DNA from 3 places in the Rhodomicrobium lacus genome. Region 3 is predicted to be linked to each of the others. Evidence: riboswitches for the same ligand, from Rfam matches in the RefSeq annotation. Region 3 holds a riboswitch; each other region holds the start of a gene.
The links. A riboswitch is a leader RNA that binds a small molecule or an ion and turns the genes downstream of it on or off. The one in region 3 is predicted to bind cobalamin.

Region 1: linked by a shared signal. The riboswitch ahead of EK416_RS07225 (CbtB domain-containing protein) and the one ahead of EK416_RS00895 (TonB-dependent receptor plug domain-containing protein) in region 3 are both predicted to bind cobalamin.
Region 2: linked by a shared signal. The riboswitch ahead of metE (5-methyltetrahydropteroyltriglutamate--homocysteine S-methyltransferase) and the one ahead of EK416_RS00895 (TonB-dependent receptor plug domain-containing protein) in region 3 are both predicted to bind cobalamin.

The regions. Positions count from the first base shown of each region.
Region 1 is NZ_RZNF01000004.1:205,827-213,877, forward strand. Features, by position in the region: gene EK416_RS07190 (ABC transporter ATP-binding protein) at 1-58, shown strand, start outside; gene EK416_RS07195 (sulfate ABC transporter substrate-binding protein) at 124-1,119, opposite strand; gene EK416_RS07200 (substrate-binding domain-containing protein) at 1,298-1,981, opposite strand; partial or broken gene EK416_RS18175 (helix-turn-helix domain-containing protein) at 2,102-2,197, opposite strand; gene EK416_RS07205 (amino acid kinase family protein) at 2,600-3,412, shown strand; gene EK416_RS07210 (amino acid kinase family protein) at 3,425-4,252, shown strand; gene EK416_RS07215 (hypothetical protein) at 4,336-4,965, opposite strand; gene EK416_RS07220 (CbtA family protein) at 4,962-5,726, opposite strand; gene EK416_RS07225 (CbtB domain-containing protein) at 5,745-5,963, opposite strand; cobalamin riboswitch at 6,002-6,142, opposite strand; gene EK416_RS07230 (NupC/NupG family nucleoside CNT transporter) at 6,282-7,532, shown strand; partial or broken gene EK416_RS17970 (MFS transporter) at 7,877-8,051, opposite strand, start outside.
Region 2 is NZ_RZNF01000012.1:1,662,790-1,670,840, forward strand. Features, by position in the region: gene moaA (GTP 3',8-cyclase MoaA) at 1-583, shown strand, start outside; gene EK416_RS17030 (hypothetical protein) at 590-1,402, shown strand; gene EK416_RS17035 (2'-deoxycytidine 5'-triphosphate deaminase) at 1,563-2,633, shown strand; gene EK416_RS17040 (carbohydrate porin) at 2,663-4,102, opposite strand; gene metE (5-methyltetrahydropteroyltriglutamate--homocysteine S-methyltransferase) at 4,471-6,801, opposite strand; cobalamin riboswitch at 6,901-7,094, opposite strand; gene prpB (methylisocitrate lyase) at 7,156-8,051, opposite strand, start outside.
Region 3 is NZ_RZNF01000002.1:38,559-46,609, forward strand. Features, by position in the region: tRNA gene EK416_RS00890 (tRNA-Ser) at 1-74, opposite strand, end outside; gene EK416_RS00895 (TonB-dependent receptor plug domain-containing protein) at 299-2,383, opposite strand; cobalamin riboswitch at 2,488-2,677, opposite strand; gene EK416_RS00900 (hypothetical protein) at 2,955-3,278, shown strand; gene rph (ribonuclease PH) at 3,674-4,387, shown strand; gene EK416_RS00910 (hypothetical protein) at 4,374-5,120, opposite strand; gene pyk (pyruvate kinase) at 5,183-6,616, opposite strand; gene EK416_RS00920 (DUF1036 domain-containing protein) at 6,613-7,116, opposite strand; gene EK416_RS00925 (glycerate kinase type-2 family protein) at 7,197-8,051, opposite strand, start outside.

The DNA of each region.
Region 1 (8,051 bases), on a different contig from region 3:
GCCCGGGCAGTGCGTGCATGTCGCCGCGCGCTCGTGCGCCGTCGTACTGGAGGAGTAAAGCGCTTCTGGTGGGGACGAGGGCGGAGAAGCGAGCCTTCTGTCCGCCCTCGCGCTTGTCTCTTTTTACTTCTGGAAGATCTGATCGAAGACGCCGCCTTCGCCGAAGTGCTCTTTCTGTGCTTTTTCCCAGCCGCCGAGAAGCCCCTCAACCGTGAATGTTTTCAGCGCCGGGAAACGGCTCGCATGTTTCGCGGCAACCTCAGCATCGCGCGGGCGAAAATCGCGGTTCGCGATGATCTCCTGCCCCTGCGGTGAGAACAGGAATTCGAGATAGGCTGTCGCTTGCTTTCGCGTGCCGCGTCTGTCGACGACCGAATCGACGACCGCCACCGGCGGCTCGGCCTCGATGCTGATCGACGGATACACGATGTCGAACTTGTCCTCGCCGATCTCTCGGGCGAGCGCCAGGGCTTCGCTCTCGAAGGTGATCAGAACATCGCCGATCTGGTTCTGCGTGAAGGTCGTCGTCGCACCGCGTCCGCCGCCGTCGAGCACGGGCACGTTCGCAAACAGCCGCGTGACGAAATCCTTCGCGGCGGCGGCATCCCCGCCTTTCTGGAGGGAATAGCCCCATGCCGAGAGATACGTATAGCGGCCATTACCCGAAGTCTTCGGGTTCGGCACAATGACCTGAAGCCCTTTTTTCGTCAGGTCGTCCCAGTCCTTGATGGCTTTCGGGTTCCCCTTGCGCACGACGAAAACGGTGGTGGTCGTATAGGGGCTAGCCTTGAACGGGAAGCGGTCGCGCCAATCCTTGGCGATGATGCCCTTGTCGGCGATGACGTCGATGTCGGGAGACTGGTTCATGGTAACGACGTCGGCTTCGAGGCCATTGAGGACGGAAAGCGCCTGCTTGCTCGACCCGCCATGCGATTGTTTCACCGTGACAGCTTCTCCGCTCTTCGCCTTCCAGTCGGCCTCGAACGCGGGGTTGATCTCCTTGTAAAGCTCGCGCGTCACATCGTAGGAGACGTTGAAGATCGTCGTCTGCGCGAAGGTTGGTGTCGAGAAGGCGAGGACCGCAAATGCGATCACGGCAGCGAAGGGCGTTCTTGGCAAAGAATTGCTCCAGCTTTTATGGTGTCTGGCGGAATAACGGACCGGAAGGCCGGGCCACGCCCGGCGGCAACGGGTATAGATGGATTTATATGAGCGCGCGTGTCTTGCATCCAGCATATCTTTGCCAAGAAATTGGCAAACGCCGGTTTCGACATCTATCGTCATGCTAATATTTGGCTTATTTTTGGAACAGGATTCTCAGTGCAGAGCATCGGCGAGACGGACTTTTTATTCGCTCCCCTTTTCGGAAATCCGGGCTGATCGCGGAAAATTGCTTGGCACGCCCCCCTGCTGCGAGGCTGACCTTGCCGGCGCTCAGCTTCCGTTGAAATGGACCGTCCCGAAGCCGGATATGTCGTAGCCGCCGAGGTCTTCGGCTTTCGCATGGAACGCAGGAAGTGCGCAAAACTTCAGAAATTTCTGGATTCGCCGCGATGGCTGAAACAAGATCGGATTCCGACCGCTCCATCCCGACGAGGTTGAAGTCTTGCGGTCGCAGCTTTTCGCAAGCGAGCAGCTGACTGAAAATCAGCTCGCTTCCCGCTTCCGGCTGGCGGCAAAGAAGTCGGAGCCCCTTCGCGTCGCGCAATGAGCGCGGCTTCCTCGCAAGATCGGTCCGCATGACAAGCCCGCGCGTGCGGCGCGCCCATTCGATCAACACCCACGGTTCCTTGCCGAAGCGATCTGCGACCGAGGCGACATTCCAGCCGGACGCTTCCGGAATATGCAATCCGGCGGCGACGCACTCGCCGGCCGCCGCGCGGTCGAGACCGTCGAGCGCACCGTCGAGAAACGTCGCGATGCCCGAGCGCGATTCCCGTAATGCCCATTCCAGCAGAGGATCGTGGCTGCCGACAACCACAGCGGGCCTGGCGGATTCCCTGCCATTGACCGAAGCCACGACGGGGGTCTCGCCGCTTCTGGTGCCGAGCCATGTTTCTATTTCCTCGCGCGGAAACAGGAGCTTTCCGGTCACGCGCCGGACCGGCAGCGTTCCAGCGGCCGCAAGCTCGTAAACCTTGCGCTCTTTCACCCGCAGCAGCACGGCGAGTTCACGGGTGGTCAGAAAGTCGGACATGGCTTTGGTGCGAAAATTTCGGATGCGGAAAATAATACCGCAGAATGCGCGATTCCGCAGGGCGAAACATTCCGGCTTCCCTTCAGGCCATCACGTCTCTTTGTGCGTGCACCGCCCTCGGACGGACTGATCGCATTTTACCAGCAGAAACAGGGCCTTGTCGGCACTTAAAGCGGAAAGCACCCTCCCGATGAAACTTCCGGTTCAATGGAATGTTGAATTCGCCTGCCGCCTGATGCGAACGATTGATGAAACGCGCTGAATTTTGATCTTCTTTGCCGTTTCTTCCGGACGCCGTGGAATACGCACTATTTTCGTATATTGCTGAAGCGGTGCCAAATATCATATCAACCCAGGCAAAGCAAAAGTGGAAATACATAAAAACTACGAAAAGGCACCCCAATGGCCAATACGACATCAGAGCTTGAGACGCTCCTCATGCAGCGCTCGCTGACAGATCCGGACCTTCTGTCTGCGGCGGAGAAGGCGGCAGATTACCGGATTCTGCCCGAAGCCACCGTGATCAAGATCGGCGGTCAGAGCGTCATCGACCGGGGCCGCTCGGCGGTCTATCCGCTTGTCGAAGAAATCGTGGCCGTCCGCAAGGCGCACAAACTGCTGATCGGCACCGGCGCCGGCACGCGCGCCCGACACCTCTATTCGATCGCGGCGGGGCTCAACCTTCCGGCTGGCGTGCTTTCACAGCTCGGCGCATCGGTCGCGAGCCAGAACGCCGAAATGATCGGGCAGCTGCTCGCCAAGCATGGCATTTCCACGGTCAGCAACGCGGGGCTCTCGGCTGTGCCGCTCTACCTGGCCGAGGTGAACGCCGTGGTTTTCTCCGGCATGCCGCCCTACGGACTATGGGTGCGCCCTGCCGCCGATACCGTCATTCCGCCGTATCGCACCGACGCAGGTTGCTTCCTCGTTGCCGAGCAGTTCGGAACGAAAGCGATGATCTTCGTTAAGGACGAAAACGGCCTCTACACCGAAAACCCGAAGACTTCGAAGAACGCCACCTTCATCCCGAAGATATCGGTCGACGAGATGAAGGCCAAGGGGCTGCACGACTCGATCCTCGAATTCCCGATGCTCGACCTGCTCAAATCGGCGAAGCACGTTCGCGAGGTACAGGTCATCAACGGCCTCGTCGCCGGCAACCTGACGCGCGCCCTCGCCGGCGAACACGTCGGCACCATCATCACTGCGAGCTAAGGGATCACCGAAATGTCTGCCAACACCATCAAACACGTCGCCTCGCCGCTCGCACGCCAGACGCTCCTCGACGGCCAGCTTACCGCCCCCGTCGCGGGCGTGCGCCCCATCCGCATCCTGCCGTGGCTGCAGGTCGTCAAGATCGGCGGCCGCTCTATCCTGGACCGCGGCCACGAGGCGATCCTGCCCATCGTGGACGAGTTGCGGAAACTGCTGCCGGAGCATCGTCTCCTAATCCTGACCGGCGCCGGTATCCGCGCGCGCCATCTCTATGGCGTGGGGCTGGACCTCGGTCTTCCCGTCGGCTCTCTTGCGCCACTCGCCGCAAGCGAGGCGGGCCAGAACGGCCACATCCTCGCGTCGCTGCTCGCGCCTGAGGGCGTCTCCTATATCGAGCATCCGACCATGGCAGACCAGCTCGCCATCCACCTTTCGGCCGCCCGTGCCGTGGTGGGCAGCGCCTTCCCGCCCTATCATAACCACGAGTTTCCGGGCTCGCGCATTCCGCCCCATCGGGCCGACACGGGCGCGTTCCTGCTCGCCGACGCGCTCGGCGCGGCTGGCCTCACGATCGTGGAGGATGTGGACGGGGTTTACACCACCGACCCGAACGGCCCCGACGGGAAAAGGGCGAAGCTCCTGAAGGAGACGAGCGCCGCCGATCTCGCAAAGCACGAGGGCACACTTCCGTTCGACCGCGCGCTGCTTGAGGTGATGGCCACCGCGCGTCACATCGAGCGCGTGCAGATCGTGAACGGGCTCGTGCCGGGGCGGCTCACCGCAGCGCTGCGCGGCGAGCATGTCGGTACCATCGTTCGCACCGGCGCGCATCCGGCGTAGCCGCACTCAGAATGGGGCGCCTTTATCGAAACGGAGGCGCTCCACTATCTCCCTTCACCGAACGTCGACGCGAAAAAAACGCTTCAGGCATCCCTCGACGCGATGCGCCGAAGCAGCAGCATCAATCCCCAAGCACCGCCAATGAGCGCCGCCGTCAGGCCCGCAGCAGCAAGCGCGGTCGGCGCATGGCGAGGAATGGCGCCTAGTTCGGGCCAGACGACATCCGCCGTATTGTAAGGCTCGCCGGACCATTGGCAGAGCGCGCCGGTTCCATCGAGCAGCAGATCGCGCTCGACCGCCGCTGCGAGCGCCTTCGTTTCCGCGCGCGCGCCGTCCCGGCTCGCCATATGCGAGAGGAGGGCCATGGTCGCCGCGAGATAGGCGTGGCTGCATTCGTTGAAGGGGCTTTCCTCGTCGGTGAGAGCCGACGGTGCGAGCCCCCACAGGCAGGCTGTAAACTGGATTTCCGCATAGTTGCGCAGACGCCAGAGCTTTTCGTCGGGCTTCACCTGAGCGTCGGCGAGCGCGAAAATCGCGGCGCGATGACGCGCGATCACAGCCATCTGCCCATGCGGGATGCTCTCGATGGAGATGCCCCCGGTCGGTCCGATGCTTTTTCTATGGGCCTCGGCGACCGGCGCGACCGCGAGAAAGACAATGGCCGGGACGAGCCCGGCCATCAGAAGCGCCCCGTAATCGGCGATGCGCCTCATGCAGCCACGGGCTTCGCCGCGATGCGTCTGGCAACGGTGCGTTCGGCGAAAAGCCCGAAAAACGCGCCGATCAACGTCCAGACGAGTGCCTGCGTTCCTATCGACGCGGCCCGGAACTGCCACAGCGTCTGCGCCGAGAAGTTTTCCGGCACTTCCTGGATAGTGGGAAGCGCTTCCAGAGCAACGATGACGGCCAGCGCGTAGACGCCAAGGCCGACAAGCGCACCGTTCCACGCTCCGAGGCGATGGGCGAAGATCTTGCCGAGGCTCAGAGAGGCAAACGCCACTGCGAGCGAGAGTGCCATCATGCCGAAATAGAGCGCGGTGCGAATACCGATCGTTTCCGGCGAACCCACGGCGGGCGGGTTGGCGGGATATTTCATCTGCGGCACGAGATAGAGCACGATAAAGCCTGCCAGCGCGAGGAATGCCGCCGTCGCGCGCGGGCTGAGCCGCCCCAGACGGCCCTGAGCGAAGGCGTTGGCGATGCCGAACAGCCCGCCGAGCGCGGTTCCGAACACGACGAGGCCGGTGAGAAGCCCTGCCGTACTCTGGACCTTGCGGCTCACGAGTTCGGGTTCTTCTGCGGCAGCAGGCTCACCGCGTGCCTCTTTGGCGGCCGCCTCGGCCTTGGCGGTCTGTTCTTCAAAGGCAATGGCCTGATCGACCGGCGGCTCGCCGACCGTATAGGCAAAAAGGAAAGTGACGAGCGCGGCGAGAAGCCCGGCGAGCATGCCGCGCGCGAGATAGGAACCAGCCATGTGATTTTCGCTCCGACGTCAGTGGCAGGGGAAACCAAGCAGATGGCGGGCGTCATGGACGGCTTCATGCACCATCATGCCGTCGAAGATCGCCACCGCGCCCTGTTCGGCGCCTACGAAATAGATCGCAAGGAGCGCGATCAGGCCGCCGAAGATGGCCCACGGAAGAATGCTGCTGAGCGGAATGACAAGGTTCGGCACGTCAGCGACGTCGTGCCGGTGGGCGATGTCGGTCATGATATCTCCTTGGGATTGCGCGTCCCGTTCGAGTTATGACGCCGAGAAATTTGAGGGTCTGACTCACGGCTCGGGGACCGTTAACAGTGGCGCGACCGCGCCGGAATTTCACCGGCTTCCTCATCTCGGGCGAGCGGATGATGAACCCCGTGTCGACCGCCGTCAACTCGCTAGATACCGAGCGCGTTGCGAGGAAGTGCCCGGAATGCTCGGACAGGATTGCGCGCCAATAGCAAATGTGTAATCCAGACCGAAGCGCGGCCTTCACGGGATTGCCGTCGCGGTCCGGCAGACCGAGCCGGAAAAGCCGGGGGCTGCATTTTGCAAGTAGCGCATGGATTGGCGGGCCTTGCCACGCTTCTGGCCGTGGCCTGGTGCCTTAGCGAAGATCGCTGGCGTCTTCCCCTCCGCATCGTCGCGGGCGGCATAGCGCTTCAAACAGCCCTCGCCGTGCTGTGCATCGAGTTTCCGCCGGCGACAGCCGTTTTCGCGACCTTGAACGACGCCGTCGGAACTCTCCAGACCGCGACCGACGCCGGGACCGCGCTCGTTTTCGGCTATCTCGGCGGCGCGCCCCTGCCCTTCAGCGAAGTGACGCCGGGCGCGAGTTTCGTTCTGGCTTTCAAGGCGTTTCCCCTCGTGCTCGTCATCAGCGCGCTTGCGAGCCTCATGCTCTACCTCGGCATCCTCCAGCGTATCGTCGGCGGCTTCGCCTTTATCCTGCGAAACACGCTCGGCATCGGCGGCGCGCTCGGTCTCGGCGCGGCGGTCCACATTTTCGTCGGCATGGTGGAAGCGCCGCTTCTGGTGCGCGCCTATCTCAACCGGATGTCGCGCGGCGAGCTTTTTGCGCTCATGAGTTGCGGCATGGCGGGCGTGGCCGGCACCATGATGGTGATCTATGCCTCGCTTCTCGGCCCCGTCATTCCGGGCGCGCTCGGCAACATCCTCATCGCCTCCGTGATTTCGACGCCCGCCGCGCTCGCCATCGCCGCGATCATGGTGCCGTTCGATGCGGGCGCGCGCGAGCCTGCGGTGCTCGAACAGAGCGACCCGCCGTCGAGCGCCCTCGAATCGATCACGCGCGGCACGACCGACGGCATTTTCCTCGTCGCCAGTATCATCGCGATGCTGATCGTCTTCGTGGCGCTCGTTCATCTCGTCAATGCCGGGCTGGGCCTCATTCCCTCTCCGGGCGGCGGAGCGATTACGCTGCAACAGCTTTTCGGGCTCGTATTCAAACCGCTGCTGTGGGCCATCGGTATCGGTGCGAACGAACTCGACACGGCGGCGGGCCTGATGGCGACAAAGACCGTCGTGAACGAGTTCGCCGCCTATCTCGACCTCGCGCGGTTGCCTCCCGACGCGCTGAGCCCGCGCTCGAAGATGATCATGACCTATGCGCTGTGCGGTTTCGCCAATTTCGGCAGCGCCGGGATCATGATCGGCGGCATGACTGTGATGGCGCCCGAAAGGCGCTCGGAAATCGTGGAACTTGCGCCGAGATCGATCGTGTCGGGCACGCTTGCGACGATGTCGAGCGGGGCTGTTGCCGGCATGCTGGCCTAGGGGCCGGCTGAATCGCAATCAGATCGCGGTGAAAGGGTTTGTTTTTCAGGTTTTGGCCAGGCTGCGCCACGACGCTTACGGCGCGCCTTCGAAACGGGGCAGCACTCACTCGACAACTCGAACCGCAACGCGTCGAGCTTGAGGAGAGTTTCGCACAAGAGGCGGCCGAACATGCGGCGCCGCAGATCAGTCGAACGCGAAGCCGGAAGCGCCGCGTTTGGCAAGGGAGGTTGCCGGCGGAACTGCTGCACAAGCGATTCGCATCCAGCGTCGTCCCAATGCTCCTGCCGGACGGGCTTTTGCGCAAGCTTGGCGAACCCGCCGCCGCCCCGCTTGAGCGCGACGCCGAAGAAATCCGACAGCGACGCCCAGACGAAACGCCCGCCGATGTTGAAGGCGGAAAGCAGTCCCGCGAAGCCCGCTGCGATCGCGGCGATCTGCGTCTTCTGCGCCAACCGCAGCAATTTGCCTGCGAAGATCACCTGAAGCATCGGCGACGCCATGCCGATGACGCCGATG
Region 2 (8,051 bases), on a different contig from region 3:
GGGCGACCTGGCTGCCGTGCTCGCAGGCATCCGCGCCGCGCGTCTGGCCGGGCTGCACGTCAAGATCAACATGGTTGCGCTCAAAGGCATTAACGACAGCGAAATCGCGGAGATGCTAGTCTGGTGCCATGCGGAAGGAATGGACCTGACCTTGATCGAGACCATGCCTCTCGGCGCCATCGAAGGCGGGCGGTACGAAAGCTATCTGCCGCTTTCGGATGCGCGCGCGCGGCTTTCCGCGAGGTTCACCCTCGACCCGCTACCAGACCGAACCGGCGGTCCCGCGCGTTATGTGCGCGTTCGCGAAACGGGCGGCAGGCTTGGTTTCATCACGCCGCTATCGCACTCCTTCTGCGAAAGCTGCAACCGCGTCCGCGTGACCGCCACCGGCAAGCTCTATCTCTGTCTCGGCCAAGAGAAGTCCGCAGACCTCCGCGAACCGCTTCGTTCGGAAGCCTCGGACGAAAGGCTGTCTGAGGCCATCGACGCCGCGCTCGCGCTCAAGCCGCGCGGCCACGACTTCATCATCGACAAGGCCGATGAGACGCGGATCGCGCGATCCATGAGCGTGACCGGGGGGTGACGCGCGATGCGGGTATTCGTGTGCCTTTTGTGTGTTTTGTGGAGCGCGACCGTTCCGGCGGCGGGGAAAGATCTTATCGCAGCGCGCCCCGAGAGCGAGAAGGCGAACGTCGTCGCCGATAAGGGGCAGGCCGAAACGCAGCAACCGAAGGCTTTGGCCGCCCCCGCGCCGACCGAAACCGAAAACATCTTCCTCGACAGGCTCATGCGGGCGGAATCCGGCGGGCGGCAGTTCGCGAAGAACCCGCTTTCTTCGGCGCTCGGTCCGTATCAGTTCATCGAGTCCACGTTCCTCGACGTGGTGAAACGCAATTTGCCGGACCTCGCGGCGGGCAAAACCGATTTCGAGATTCTCGCGCTTCGCACCGATTACGCCATTTCGCGGACGGTGGCGTTGCTTTTCACGCGCGAGAACGCCGCCGCGCTTGCAGAAAAGAACCAGCCGCCGACCCCCGCCAATCTTCGCCTCGCCTTTTTCGCCGGAGCCGCCACCGCGATAAGGGTACTCGAAGCCGAGCCCGAAGAGCGCGTCTCCGGCATCTTCGGCGATGCCGCCATGCGGGCCAATCCTTTCCTTTCCGGCATGACGGCCCGCCAGCTCATCGAGCGATCGGCGCGCGAAGCCGAGAGCGGCGGCGCCGTAACCGTCGCTCTGTCGTCAGCAAAGTCGCCGACTGCCCCGCAAAAGCCGCGCGTCGACGTGCGATGCAATCTGCAACTCGCCAGCTGCCGCAAATGGCTTGCGCTGGCCGAGGCACGGCTGAACGCTCGGGCACGGCCTCAAAGGACGGCAGCCAGACAATTTCAGAAGCAGCCCTGACAGCGGGAGGCGCATGGAACCGTTCCTTGCGCGCGTTTGGGTGTGCGGGATGGCGCCTTTAACCTCTGGTACAAGGTGCCTGACGGTCGACTCGCCAGCCTTGGGCTGATAATGCTTGCGATCGTCCCATGGCGACCCGCTAACAAATGACTGCATTGAAATGACAAGTTCCCTGAGCGTGAAAGCGTCTGGCATCCTTCCATCGCAAGCCATTGCGAAGCTCGTCGCCGAGGGCGCGATTGCGGCCTCCGCGCCCATCGGTGAGGGACAGATCCAGCCGGCGAGCCTCGATCTTCGGCTTGGCCGCCGCGCGTTTCGCGTCCGCGCCAGCTTCATTCCGGGGCCGGGCACGAAGACGGAAGATCAGATCGAGCGCTTCAAGCTGCACACCATCGACCTTGGCCCCGGCGCGGTGCTTGAAGTGGGCTGCGTCTATGTGGCGGAGATCGACGAGACGCTCGTTCTGCCGCCGTCCATCTCGGGTATCGCCAACCCGAAAAGCTCGACCGGCCGCCTCGACGTGTTCACACGCGTCATCGCGGACCACGGCCCCGGCTTCGATCAGACCGGCGCGGGCTACAAGGGGCGCCTTTGGCTCGAAATCTGCCCGCAGACCTTCCCAATCCTCGTGCGCACGGGATCGCGCCTCTCGCAGATACGGTTCCGCGATGCAAGCGGCGGCGGCGTGGCGGCTCCGGCCGAGGCGGGAGGCCAGCCGCGCGAGGTGTCGCTATCCGTCGAGCTTGGCGGCGAACCGGGCGCGCTCATCGGCTATCGCGCCAAGCGCCACACCGGCGTCATCGATGTCGACCGCGCGGGCGCTTACGACATCGACGAGTTCTGGGAGCCGATCGCTGTCACCCATCATCGCCGCCTGATCCTCGATCCCGACGAGTTTTACATCCTCGCCTCGAAGGAGGCCGTGCGCGTGCCCGCCACCCACGCCGCCGAGATGGAACCGTTCAATGCGCTGATGGGTGAATTCCGCGTCCACTATGCGGGCTTTTTCGATCCGGGCTTCGGCATGGCGGAGGCTGGCGGCAATGGCAGCCGCGCGGTGCTGGAGGTTCGCAGCCACAAGGTTCCGTTCATCCTCGAAGACGGACAGATGATCGGGCGGCTAAGCTACGAGCCGCTTTCCGAACCGCCCGCGCGCCTATATGGGCATGACATCGGCTCACATTATCAGGCGCAGGCGCTGAAGCTGTCGAAGCATTTTCGCGCAGGCTGAAGTGCTGCGGGGGCTGCCGGGTCATCGTATCAATAGGCGATGCTGACACGAACGCTGCCGTAGACCGCGTCCTTGTTTTCCGCGATGCCGCCGCCCGGGTTCCACATATATTGCAGATCCGGCTGGACCGCGAAGCCTGGAGCGATCTGAAACTTGTAGAAGACTTCCGCCACGGCCTCGAAACTGCGCACACGATAGGACGGGTCTGCATAATCCGCGATATAACGATCCGCGTCGCGGGCGTCGCCCGAGATATGGGCATATGTCTGCGCCGCGCCGAAGGTGTCTTCCGACCGGCCTGGAACAAAACCTCGGAAGAAGACGCCGCCGTCGATGTAGAAATTCACGATGTTGCGGTCGGACGGCGCACCCGCGACGCGCGCAAAGACGAAAACACCGTTCTCCGGATCGCTGGCCAGCCGATAAATCTGCTGATCGGCCAGCGCGTAGAAGCCGTAATTTCCCCAAAACCCCCTCGGCGACACATTGATATCGGCATCGATGAGCGTTCCCGAGTAGACATCCCGGAAATTGTCGAAGTGCTGCCACGCGCCGAATTTCAACACGCCGGGAAGGCTGAAAAGGGCGGCTGACGCTTCCCCCTTCTCCTTATCCTTCTCTTTCCCCTTCTTGTCGCCGTCTTTTCCGCCGTCCTTCGTTCGCTGATTGTACTTGTACTGTATTTCCTCGACGACAAAGGGAGGGTCTTGCAGGCGGAAGTCGGTCCCGTTGCGGTTACAGCGCTGCCCGTCCACGCAGCCGGCGGGATTGCCATTATAGATTGCGCCGAGAAAGGTCAGCTTGTCCGTCATATCGAATTTCACGCGCGCGCCGGGCGTGGCTAAAGGATACGAGTTGCCGCCATTCGGCAGGTCGGTCGCCCAGATGGCGGGCCAGCCGAATGAGGAGTTGATGAACTTGCCGGCGGTTTCGGAGGTCATGAACTCGCTGTCGACTGCGAGTTGCCCCGCGCGCACCGCAACGCGCTCCCCGAACTTCTGTTCGACCCAAAGCTCAAAAAGGCGGGTGGATGGCAGCGCCTCGATGGAGCTGATGTAATCGAGAGGATAGCCAAGATATTTTTCCAGCCCGGCACCATGGATCTGATAGCCGTTGACGTGGAAGGTGAGCCCTTTCGCACCCCACAGCTTTTCAAGATCCGCGTCGACAAGGATTTCGAGGCGGCCGAGATAGGTCGTGTTGTCTTCCCTGCCGCCGGAGCTGCTCCAGCCCTCACCGATGTAATTGATGCCGTAAGTGACGCCCTTTTTCGCAAGGGCCGCGCGAAAGTCCTTGTCCGGTCCTCCGTTGAGGCTGGTTGCAACCGATTGTTCCGGCAGCCCGTCTTTCTCGTCCGCAAGCGCGAAATCGAAGCCACCTGGAAATAGCAGCACCGCAGCGGCGAAAAGGGCACCGATCGGCACCTTGAGGCGCACATCCTCGCAGAGGCCTGAAGCCGTGTCGCGCAATTCATCCCCGCTTCATGGAGTTTCGGCTCTCTCTTCCAACACCACTTTCGACTATTCCTGATTGTGGATACCTACGTTTGCGGCCCATGCGTGTATCTGCTAGCTGAGTCGAGCGGACGCGGTCAACCGCAGAGCGGCAATAAAACCACAGATTACTTGAAACAATTTTTATCGCTGCTGGCGGAGCTACTTTTGAAATGTTCTAGGAACCGTGCCAAATTCAGAAGGCGCGCCACGATGTACTTGATAGTGTGCCAGAGATACGAAAAGTGGGCACCGCTTGGCTTTTGACTGGGCCTTCGAGGCACATCAGCCAGCCTTTCAGGCGATGGCTCCATCAGAGACGGAGCCATCGTTTATGCCGAGATTTAGGAAGCGGACCGAAGCGCCTTGGCGGCGGCGACCATGTTTTCGAGCGCCGGGCGCACTTCCTCCCAGCGGCGCGTTTTCAGGCCGCAGTCCGGGTTGACCCAGAGCTGGCGGTCGGACAGCCGCTCGCGTGCGAGCTTGAGGAGCGCCGTCATTTCAAGCACGCTTGGCACGCGCGGCGAATGGATATCGTAAACGCCGGGCCCGATCTCGTTCGGATATTTGAAGCTTCTGAATGCATCCAGCAGTTCCATTTTCGAGCGCGAGGTCTCGATGGAGATCACGTCCGCATCCATGGCCGCGATGGCGTCGATGATGTCGTTGAACTCGGAGTAGCACATATGCGTGTGGATCTGCGTTTCGTTGGCGACGCCCGAAGACGCGAGACGGAACGCATTGATCGCCCAGTCGAGATAGGTCTTCCAGTCCGCGCGGCGCAGCGGCAACCCCTCGCGAAGCGCTGCCTCGTCGATCTGGATCATCGGCGCGCCTGCCTTTTCGAGGTCGGCCACCTCGTCGCGGATCGCGAGTGCGATCTGCCGGCAGGCGACGCTTCTCGCCACATCGTCGCGCACGAAGGACCAGTTGAGGATCGTGACCGGCCCGGTGAGCATCCCCTTCATCGGGCGGTCGGTCTGCGACTGCGCGAAGTGCCACCAGCCGACCGTCATCGGCTCGGGGCGCGATACATCGCCATAGAGGATCGGCGGGCGCACGCAGCGCGAGCCGTAGGACTGCACCCAGCCGTTCTTCGTGAACGCGAAGCCGGAGAGCTTCTCGCCGAAATACTGCACCATGTCGTTGCGCTCGAACTCGCCATGCACGAGCACGTCGAGGCCCACCTCTTCCTGCCAGCGGATCGTGCGCGCGGTTTCCTCGCGAAGGAACGAGTCGTATTCGGCTTCAGTCAGAGCGCCCTTGGCGTGGGCGGCTCGTGCCTTGCGGACATCTGCCGTCTGCGGGAAGGAGCCGATGGTTGTCGTCGGGAACAGCGGGAGGCCGAAGCGGCGGCGTTGAACGGCGGCACGCTCGGCATAGGGCGCGCGACGGAGCGCCATCTGCGGCGTCACGGCTGCGAGCCGCTGCCTTACGGCTGCGTCATGCACCTTGGGCGATGCGCGCCGCGCGGCAAGCGCTGCGGACGCGGTTTCGAGCGCGGGCGCGACTGCCGCACGGCCTTCCGAGAGCGCGCGGCCGAGCGCGGAAAGCTCTCCCATCTTCTGCACGCCGAAGGCAAGCCAGCTTTTCACGTCGGCGTCGAGATCGCGTTCAAGCTCCAGATCGACCGGTGCATGCAGGAGCGAGCAGGACGGCGCAAGCTGTATGTGATCGGTGCCGCGCTTCGCGACCACGGGTTCCAGCCGGTCGAGGATCGCGGCCAGGTCCGCGCGCCAGACGTTGCGGCCGTCGATCACGCCGAGCGACAACACGAGGCCGCGCGGCGCTTTCGCCAGCACATCGTCGAGTTGCTGCGGAGCGCGTGACAGATCGAGATGCAGCCCCGCCACGGGGAGCGAAAGCGCGGTATCGAGATTATCGCCGAGCGCGCCGAAATAGGTGGCCAGCATGATCTTGAGGCTCGGCAGCGCATCGGCAAAGCGGCGATAGGTCGTCTTCAGCGCGTCGCGCTCGGCGGCGTCGAGATCGAGCACGAGGCACGGCTCATCGATCTGCACCCATTCCGCGCCGTTGGCGGCGAGGCGGCGGAGCACGTCGAGATAGACGGGGAGCAGGGCGTCGAGCAGCGTGAGCGGGTCGAGCGCGGGATCCTTGCTTTTGCCAAGCTTGAGAAACGTCACCGGCCCAAGCAGAACGGGCCGCGTTTCATAGCCGAGATGCTGCGCCTCGCGATATTCGTCAACGGCCTTCAGCGAGGCCAGCGTGAAGCGTTGCCCCGCTGTGAACTCCGGCACCATGTAATGGTAATTCGTGTCGAACCACTTCGTCATCTCCTGCGCGGGCGCGCCGTGGTTCGCGTGCGGGCAACCGCAGGCGCCTTCGCCGTCCGCTCCCTGCGATCCCCGCGCCATGGCGAAATAGGTGCCGAGGGTGACGCCGCCGGTTTTCCATCCGTAGATTTCAGGAATGGCCCCGACCATCACGCTCGTGTCGAGCACCTGATCGTAGAAGGAGAAGTCGTTCGACGGAATGACCGTCACGCCCGCTGCCTTCTGTCGCGCCCAATTGTCGGCGCGAAGCCGGGCCGCTGTCTCGCGAAGTTCCTTCTCCCCGATCCTGTGCGCCCAGTAGGCTTCGAGCGCGGTTTTAAGCTCACGGCGCGGTCCGATGCGCGGCGTGCCGAGCGTTGCGATTTTTATGCTGGAAGACACGTTCTAACCCCATTGCGTTGGGGCAAGGCTGTGATGGGACGCGCGCGAACGCCGCCAGTCGGCGGGCCGCAACCGCTCCACCGGGACACCCCGCCCGAGGACTTCGATTTCGTCGCGGCAGGTCTCCTGGCTTGCGGGTCGTCGCTTCGGCCCGTCTTCCCGAAGCGATTGCCTCAGTGACATGGGTGGGCCGAAACTCGCCGCTTACAGTTGCGGGGGCAGCGCCGGACTTGCACCGGCTTCCCTCTTGGCCACGGGCTATGCGCTCGCAGACCGCGACGGAAAATGAGTGTGATCGAGATCGGCACCGTCGTCAATCTCGATATAACGACATCTTTATATGCCGATGTCGATCTATGTTTGCGGCAGCACCGTCCGCACGATGGAGGCGTCGAGCGCCTCGTAGCGGGCGAGGCCGATGGTGTCGTAAAGCTCGGCGCGAGTCTGCATTTCGGGGAGCATCGCCTCCGTGCTGCCGTCGCGCGCGAGCGTGGCGTAAAGCTTCGCCTGCGCCTTGTTCGCGACCCGAAGCGACGAGACGGGCCAGATGACCATCGCGTAACCCCACGCCTCGAACTGTGCTGCCGTGAAGTGCGGCGTGCGGCCGAACTCGGTCATGTTCGCGAGCAGCGGCACGCCGGGCAGACGCCGCGCGAATTCCTGGAACATGGCCGCGCTCGTCAGCGCCTCGGGGAAGATCGCGTCCGCGCCCGCCTCGACGTAAAGCCGGGCACGCGCCACGGCCGCGTCGATCCCCTCGCTCGCGGCGGCATCGGTGCGCGCCACGATGACGAGATGGCGGCGCGCCTTTGCGGCGGCGGCCACCTTCGCGGCCATGTCGCGGGCGTCCGCCAGCTTCTTGTCGTTCAGGTGCCCACATTTCTTCGGCAGAAGCTGATCCTCGATATGCACAGCGCCCGCGCCCGCATCCTCGAAGGTGCGAACCATATGCATGACGTTCAGCGCCTCGCCATAGCCCGTGTCGCCATCGACGAGCAGCGGCAGGCCGCTCGCCCGCGCGATCTGGCGGATGAAGAACGCGACCTCATCCACCGTGATGATGCCGAGATCGGGCAGCCCCATGGACGCGGTCATCGCCGCGCCCGAGAGATAGAGCGCATCGAAGCCCGCAGCCTTCGCTTGCAGCGCCGCCATGCCGTTATGCGCGCCGGGGAGTTTCAGGATGCCCCGACGCTCCAGAAGCTCGCGGAAGCGGAAGCCCGCCGTCTGGTCGGGCAGGTCGAAACCGT
Region 3 (8,051 bases):
ATTCGAACCCACGGTACGGTTGCCCGCACGCCGGTTTTCAAGACCGGTCTATTAAACCACTCTAGCACCCCTCCGCAGGCGCGGCTCGCTCGCCTTAACGTCTCGTGCGCCGACGCATGCCGAACGTCGAACGCGCCAGCCTTCAACGTCGATGGATAACAAATGCGCCGTCGCTGGGCAATATGCGATGGCGGCGAGACCGAGCTTCTTCGCGTCTCATCGGTGCGAAGAAGCCCGGCCGCTCGTTCAGCTTTGCCGCTGCGGAATGCGTCCTGCCCTGCGGCGGCTGCGCCCGACCCTATTTCAGCGACGCATAGGTGTTGGCGTCGACGTTGAAGGTGAGGCCGCCATAGACCGACAGGCCGGGCGTGTTGTAGCCGCGCACCGTTTCGTACTTCTCGTCGAGCAGATTTTCACCCCTGACGTAAGCGGTGAAACCGGGGCGAATGTCGTAGCTGAACTTCGCGTTCAGAAGCACATAGTCTTCCAGTTGGTAATTGCTCGAGTCGATCGTATCGAGCGCGAAACGCGTGGTGACGTTCGCCTTCACCGTGTCGAACAGCAGCGCGTCCGCGCCGAGCGTGATGCTGTTGCGCGGGATGCGGACGAGACGCGAGCCATCCTCCGCCCTTGCATCGACATAGGTGTAGCCCGCCGACAGCGTGAGCCATGGCCTCACAACTGCTGCGCCGGAAAACTCCACGCCCTCGCGATGTGTCGTGCCTGAAAGCTGTACATATTGGCCCCACGGCCCGGTTCCAGCGAATGGGTCGTAACCGATCTCGTTCGTCGTATCCAACTGGAAGTAGGTTGCGCTGAAACGGTAGCGCCGGTTTTCGAACCACTGATCGAAACCAACGTCCCAGCTCTCGCTTTGTTCGGGCTTGAGCGCCGTATTCCCGAGACCGGACGGCGCGTAGAGCTCGTAAAGGCTCGGGGCGCGGAAGCCGGTTCCGGTGCTTGCGCGGAACTTGGTTTGCGTCGGCTCATAAAAATATGCGCCGGTGAAGCGGTAGGTGTCGAAGTCGCCGAAGGTGCTGTGATGGTCGTTACGACCGCCGCCAGTCAGCGTAAGTCCTTTCAGCGGCTCGACTGAAAGCTGGCCGAACACGCCGGCAAGATCAGCTTCATGCTGAACGGTGGAAGCGGTTTTTGCGGTTTCTTCCTGATAATCGGCCCCAACGGCTGCTGTGGCCCAGCTCGTCACCTTCGCAGTACCCAGATAATCGACCTTCCAGCGGTCCCCGTCATAGGAGTCGGCAACGATGGAGCCCATGCCGGGAATGGCGTTCCAGTTGTTATCGTATGCGGCGCTCCAATATCTCGTATCTCGATCAAGCCGCATTCCCTGAAGCGAAACGGTATTGACCAAAGCGCCATCGAAGAGCGTCACCTCGGTCCCCAGACGGCCGGATTGCTGACTCGTGAGAGCCTGTGTCCCGGGCCATCCATCCTTCGCCAGACCATATCCGTCATAGGAACTGTCGTATTTGAGGTTTGCATCAACAGAACGCGCGGCAAAGAATACCTTCACCTCGTTCGACACCTTATATTCGCCGGACCCGCTGAAGGTCAGGTTTCGATAGCTGTCGTCTTCGCTGCCAAGCGCGGCGGCCGAAAAGCCGTCGCTGCGCACGCTCTGGACCGTGAAGCGGGCGTAGCCGTTTTCGGTGCCGTAAGCCGCGCTCGCGGTTCCGCGCTGTGTATTATAAGCGCCTGTTTCGCCTGAGCCCGAGAGCGATGCTCCAAGTACGGGGCGTGCCGTATCGATTGCAATGACGCCGCCGACCGCCTGGCCGCCATAGAGCAGGCTCTGCGATCCCTTCAGCACTTCGATGCGTGCGACGTCCCCCGCGAGGACGTGCTCAAGAGCCGTGGAAACCTGTGTGCCGGTCGGATCCGATACGTCGATTCCATCGACGAGCACCTTCACATTGCGGCCGTAGGCGCCCCAGATCGAATAGGTGCTGGTGCCGCCCAAGCCCGTCTGCGCCACGGAAACGCCCGGCACCTGCGCGAGGTAATCCTGCACGTAGGTGCGGGACTGCGCCTCGATCTCGTCGCGCGTAATGACCGTCACCGCGGAGCCGACCCTGGAGATGTCGGTTGCGACGCGGTTCGCGGAATAGATCACGTCCTTCGACGGCTCGCCGGGAATGGCATCCGGCGCGGGTTCGGCGGCACCCTGCGCAACGGCTGGAGCCTCCTTCTTTTTCTTCGGAGCGGCGGCTTTCTTCTTCTGCTTTTCGGCCCCGTCCTTCTTCACGACGACGGGCGGCAGGGTATCGGAACGGGCGGCGGTTTGCGCCTGCGCATTCGCGGCAAACGCGACAAGGCTGACGAAAGCGACACAGGAGCGGGCGCGCGGGTATAGAGCGGGCATATTGGGCCTCGTGGAACGTGACACGTCACCACGAACCAAAGTCAGGAACGCCGCGTTGAGCGGATTCCAAGCCCCCATCAGGACACCCCGCCCGACGTGTTCGCGCGTGACCACGGCTGATGGCAGGTCTCCTGGCTCACGGGTCAAAACTCAACGCCGCCTTCCCGGTTTCCCAGTGGCCTTTGGCGCATCGCTCGCCGCTTACAGTTGCGGGGGCAGCCGCGGATTACGGACGTCGTCCCTCACCGCGTTCCCTATTATCCTCATCGGAGGACCATCGGCTTAAGGCATAGCTTGCATGAAGCTTGCGCCGCAATCACGCAAATGCCGCAATTCGGCATGTTACGCGCAAGCTGTGGCGCGTCGGCCACAAGCTGTTCAAGCATGCAACAGTTGGCGCAAATAGCCGTAGCTCCAACGGCGCCCGCTGCCGCTTGGGGGGCGCCGCATGAAACGCATGATTAACGCTGCCCTGCTAGTTTTACGAAAATCGTCTCGTTGCGTGGAGGGAGGCGCTGGCATGGCAGGCGCTGAAACCGAAAGTACTGTTGCGTCAAAGGGAGTGGGAGGCATGACGTGTGCTGATATCACGCGTTTTGTAATTATCATCAGCCTCGGCGTACTGGCTTTCATCACATTTCTGGTCGCGGGCACGCTTATCGGGCTGATGTGGCTCGACAGCTGGTCCTGCGGGCAATGCAAACAATATCCGGCGGGAATTTACATTCTTGGGGTTCTCGGGCTTCTGATCCTCGGCTCGATGGGGCAGGAGGCGGGCGAAGCGCCGGAGACATGGCGCAACTGGGTCGCCGCTCATATCCAGACGCTGATCATCCTCGCGCTGATCCTTGTTACCTTCGTGCTCGTCGTGAACTGGTGGTGGTGGTTCGGCTAGACGCGGCTTTGTGCGGCGGCGCCGCGCCTCGCTCGTGGACCGAAAACTCGGAAGCAAAAGACGCGTTTCGCAGGTGCCCACGACTGGCGGCGACGGCGCAAAATTTGAAGATCGGAGAGGCAGCTTGAACGGTCTGAGGCCCGCGCTTACCGAAGCGAACGCAATGTAAGCGACTTCGCTCGCGTGCGTCTGCGGCATTTGGCGAAGGATCAAAGCGACGCGGGGGCGGCCGAAAGCCGTTGATACCCGAAAAACGCTGGCCTACTGTCCGCTACGGCGTTCGAATAAGGATGCCCAACTTCACAATCGAGCCGGGTTAAACCGCCCGGCTGCGGTAAGGTGAGACTTATAAAAGGGCCTCGCGCAAGCAGCGCGCCCGAAAAGAAAGAAATTGCATGCGCCCCTCGAAACGGCAGGCCGGCGACCTTCGCCCCGTGAGTTTCCAGCGCGCCTTTTCGCATCACGCGGAAGGATCGTGCCTTATCAAGTTCGGCAACACGCATGTGCTTTGCACGGCGAGCCTCGAAGACCGCGTGCCGCCGTGGCTGAAAGGGCAGGGACGGGGCTGGATCACGGCCGAATACGGCATGCTGCCGCGCGCAACCTCCGACCGCACGCGCCGCGAGGCGACGACCGGCCATCAGTCCGGACGCAGCCAGGAAATCCAGCGTCTGATCGGGCGGTCGCTCCGCGCCGTGGTCGATCTTCAGGCGCTCGGCGAACGCCAGATCATGGTCGATTGCGACGTCTTGCAGGCGGATGGCGGCACGCGCACCGCGTCGATCACCGGCGCCTGGGTCGCGCTGCACGATTGCTTCCAGTGGATGCGCGCACGCGACATGCTGCGCGGCGAGCCCATGAAGGACAACGTCGCGGCGGTCTCCTGCGGCATCTACAAGGGGGAAGCGGTTCTCGATCTCGATTATCCCGAGGATTCGGATGCCGAGGCGGATGCGAATTTCGTCTTCACCGGCAAGGGTCAGATCGTCGAAATTCAGGCGACGGCGGAGAAGGGCGCGTTCTCCGAGGAACGCATGGCCGAGCTGACCGCGCTCGCGAAGAAGGGGATCGCCGAACTCGTGAATCTGCAGAAGCTTACGGTTCTATAATTTCTGTATCAAGGGCGGCAAAATCGCCGCCCAACCATCCAGCTTGCGGGAGATCGAACGGCTTATTGAATATAAAATTTTCTTTTTTTAGCCAAGTCACCCACGAACGCAGGAAAATGCGATAATTCTCTGTGCTAATTCTTAAAAGATTGATTTCGGTCAGTGTTCTATATTTACCTTTGCCTGTGTATTTGCCGCTTGCAAACACCAGCATCGTAACCGGTTGATCTTCGCTAGTTCTCCCAGAATTATCAAGATATCCGATACCGCCATGCGCCATCGCATTCCTTAAGATGCTACACCATTGAGATGTCGGCATCTTCTTTGCTGCAAGAAAGGCATCATCCGCTGCGAGTGAATTTGCGGTGTCGTCCGGAAGCCTATCAGAGATATTGAAAATCGGCGAGCGTACAAAACTCCAACAATCCTTTGCAAAAAATGGGGCGTCTTCAAATTTATTTCCCGCTAAGGTCTCTATAATACTTTGTGCGACTTCAGGATTTTTGTGCCGATCATCGGCATAATTTTTAGCTTGAGCGTAACGATGCCGCTCGATTCTCTCAATGGGGAAAACGATAATAGGTATTGACATGGAAATTAAAAAAGTAGTTGTAAGCGATCCAAGCTCAGGATTCTTAGCATTCAGACAATTTTTAGCGTGCGGCCAAAGCTCTTCCAGCAACTGCAGGCAACGCTGCGGAAGTTCGAGGCTAAAGTGCTGTGGATTACCCATACAGCGTTTCCCATCTAGGCGTCGATTCAGACTAGGCGGTCTCGGTACACCCCCGCCGCGCCTCAGTGCGGTCTGCCGCTGTCCTCGCCGATAGTGAAGATGCGAAGCATGTTCGTGCTGCCGGGCCGCTTGAACGGCACGCCCGCGCAGACGATGACGCGGTCGCCATCGTCGGCATAGCCGGAAGCGCGCGCAACTTCCTCGGCACCGCGCACCATCTCGCCCGTGTTTGCAGGGTCTGACGTCTGCACGCAGTGCAGCCCCCAGACGAGGTTGAGCCTCCGCGCGGTCTCGATCACGGGCGTCAGCACAACGATCGGCTGGGCCGGTCGCTGCCGCGCGACGCGAAGGCCTGTCTTGCCCGTCGCGGTGTAACAGAAAATCGCCTTCAGCTTCAGCGTCTCCGCAATGGACGCAGCGGCCGCGCTGATGGCGTCGGCGGCGGTCTTGTCGGACGGGGTCCCGCGAAAATGCAGGATGCTTTCGTAATTCACGTCCTTTTCCACTTCGCGCGCAACGCGGTCCATGGTGGCCACGGCCTCGACCGGGTAGGCGCCAGTCGCGGATTCGGCGGACAGCATCACGGCGTCAGCGCCTTCGAAAACGGCGGTCGCGACGTCGGAAACCTCGGCGCGCGTGGGGACGGGAGATGACGTCATGCTTTCGAGCATCTGCGTTGCGACGACGACCGGCTTGCCGAGATCGCGCCCCGCGCGCAGGAGCTGCTTCTGAAGTCCCGGCACCTGTTCAAGCGGCATCTCCACCCCGAGATCGCCGCGTGCGACCATCACGCCGTCGCTCTCGCGCAGGATGTCGTCGATTTCGGCGATGGCGGAGCGGCGCTCGATCTTCGCCATGATGGCTGCGCGATCACCCACGATGGCGCGCACGTCGCGCACGTCATGGACACGCTGAACGAAGGAAATGGCGACCCAGTCCACGCCCGCTTCGAGAGCCGCTTCGCAATCCTTGCGGTCCTTGGGGGTCATCGATGCGAGCGGCAGGATGGCGTCGGGCAGATTCACGCCCTTGCGGCTCGACAGCACGCCGGCGGTGATCGCTTCGGCGACGATGCGCCCCGGGCGCGCTTCGAGAACGCGCATGTGAAGCTTGCCGTCGTCGATGAGAAGGGTGTGGCCCGGCTCGGCCGCCGCGTAGATTTCGGGGTGCAGAAGGCCCACGCGATCAACGGTACCCGGCGTGTGATTCGCATCGAAGATGATGGTCTGACCGCGTTCGAGCTGGATGCTGCCTTCCGCGATGGAACTGATGCGAAGCTTCGGCCCCTGAAGGTCTGCGAGAATCGCGATGGGGCCGTATTTCTTTTCGAGTTCGCGCAGCGCGGCGACGTAGGTGCGCATGTCGTCATGGCCGGAGTGGCTCATGTTGATCCGAAAGACATCCGCGCCGGCCACGACAAGCCGTTCGAGTTGCTCCGGAGTGCTGGTCGACGGTCCAAGGGTGGCTATGATCTTGACGCGGCGTTTTCTTTTCATCGGCGGCGTGTCCCCGGCGCGGTGGCTGCTGCGGCTTGCGCGGGAGCGTCGGCGGCGGGCGGCCCGCCGCTCGTATCCATCGGCGCGGCAGGCGCCGTTTCGGATTGATCGGTGAGCTTTACCGTCCAGTCCGTCTGCTCCTGCGTGTCGACTTCGAAGAACCCGCTTTTCTTGAAGCCGCGCCCGTCACAATTATCGATGCCCTTGATGGTGAATTCGACGTCGTTGGTGCACATGGCGATGGCGCCGCCCCACTCGCCACCCTTGTCGTAGTCGAAGGCGTAGACATAATAGAAGCGCGCGCGGAGCCTGTCCTGGATGAGAAGGGCGCAAGACTGACTGTCGACGTTCCACCAGCCTTCGCTGACCCAGCCGTCCTTGTCCTTGTAGCCGATGGCGACGCCGATGCGGCTGGACGTGCTGTTGCAAAGCTTGAGTTCGGCATTCGCCGGAGCCGGCAGGGCCAGCCCGATGCAAAAAGCGCCCGCCAAGGCCGTCATGCGAGCCAGCCTTGACGATATGGGAAGCCGTTGCAAGATCATCCGTGTGTTCCAGGAATCACGTGAGTCGCTGGCTCACACTAATCTCTGATTGAGCTGTCGACAACAATAGCCCGGAAGTCATTCACATTTGTTCCCGTGGGGCCGCAGACGACGAGATCGTTTGTGAGCCGGAAAAAGCCGGTAGCGTCGTTATTGGCGAGAAATGTGGCTGGAAGGAGATTGAGCGCCGCCGCGCGCCTCGCGGTGCCGGGATCGACGATCGCGCCCGCGGGATCGTTCGCGCAATCGCCGGTGCCGCCGTCGATGCCGTCGGTGTCGCCCGCGAACGCGGCTATGCCTTGCTCGCCGTTGAGGGCGGCGGCGAGGGCGAGCGCATATTCCTGGTTGGGGCCGCCCCTGCCGTTGCCGCGCACGGTCACGGTGAGTTCGCCGCCCGAGAGGATCACGACGCGCCGCCCGTCCGAAAGGCAGCGCCGGGCCAGACGTGCGTGCATCTCGGCCACGTCGCGGGCCTCGCCTTCGAGCGAGTCGCCCAGCATGATCACCTCGAAGCCTTGGCCGCGCGCCACTTCGCCCGCCGCCTGAAGCGAATCGCGGCCGGTGGCGACGAGTTCGTAACGCGCATTGGCGAAGATCGCGTGCCCCGGCTTCGGTGTTTCGTTCACGGGATCGTTGAGCGCCTCGACGACGGAACGCGGCGCCGTGATGCCGTATTTCGCCAGAATGCGCCGCGCATCGGCGAGCGTCGTTGTGTCGGGGCATGTGAGGCCCGAAGCGATAGTCTGCGGCTCGTCGCCCGGCACATCCGATATGGCGAGCGTGACGAGGATCGCCGAAGGCGAGGCGCAGGCGGCGAGGCGTCCGCCCTTGATGCGCGAAATATGCTTCCTGACGCAGTTGATTTCATGGATGCGCGCGCCGCATTTGAGAAG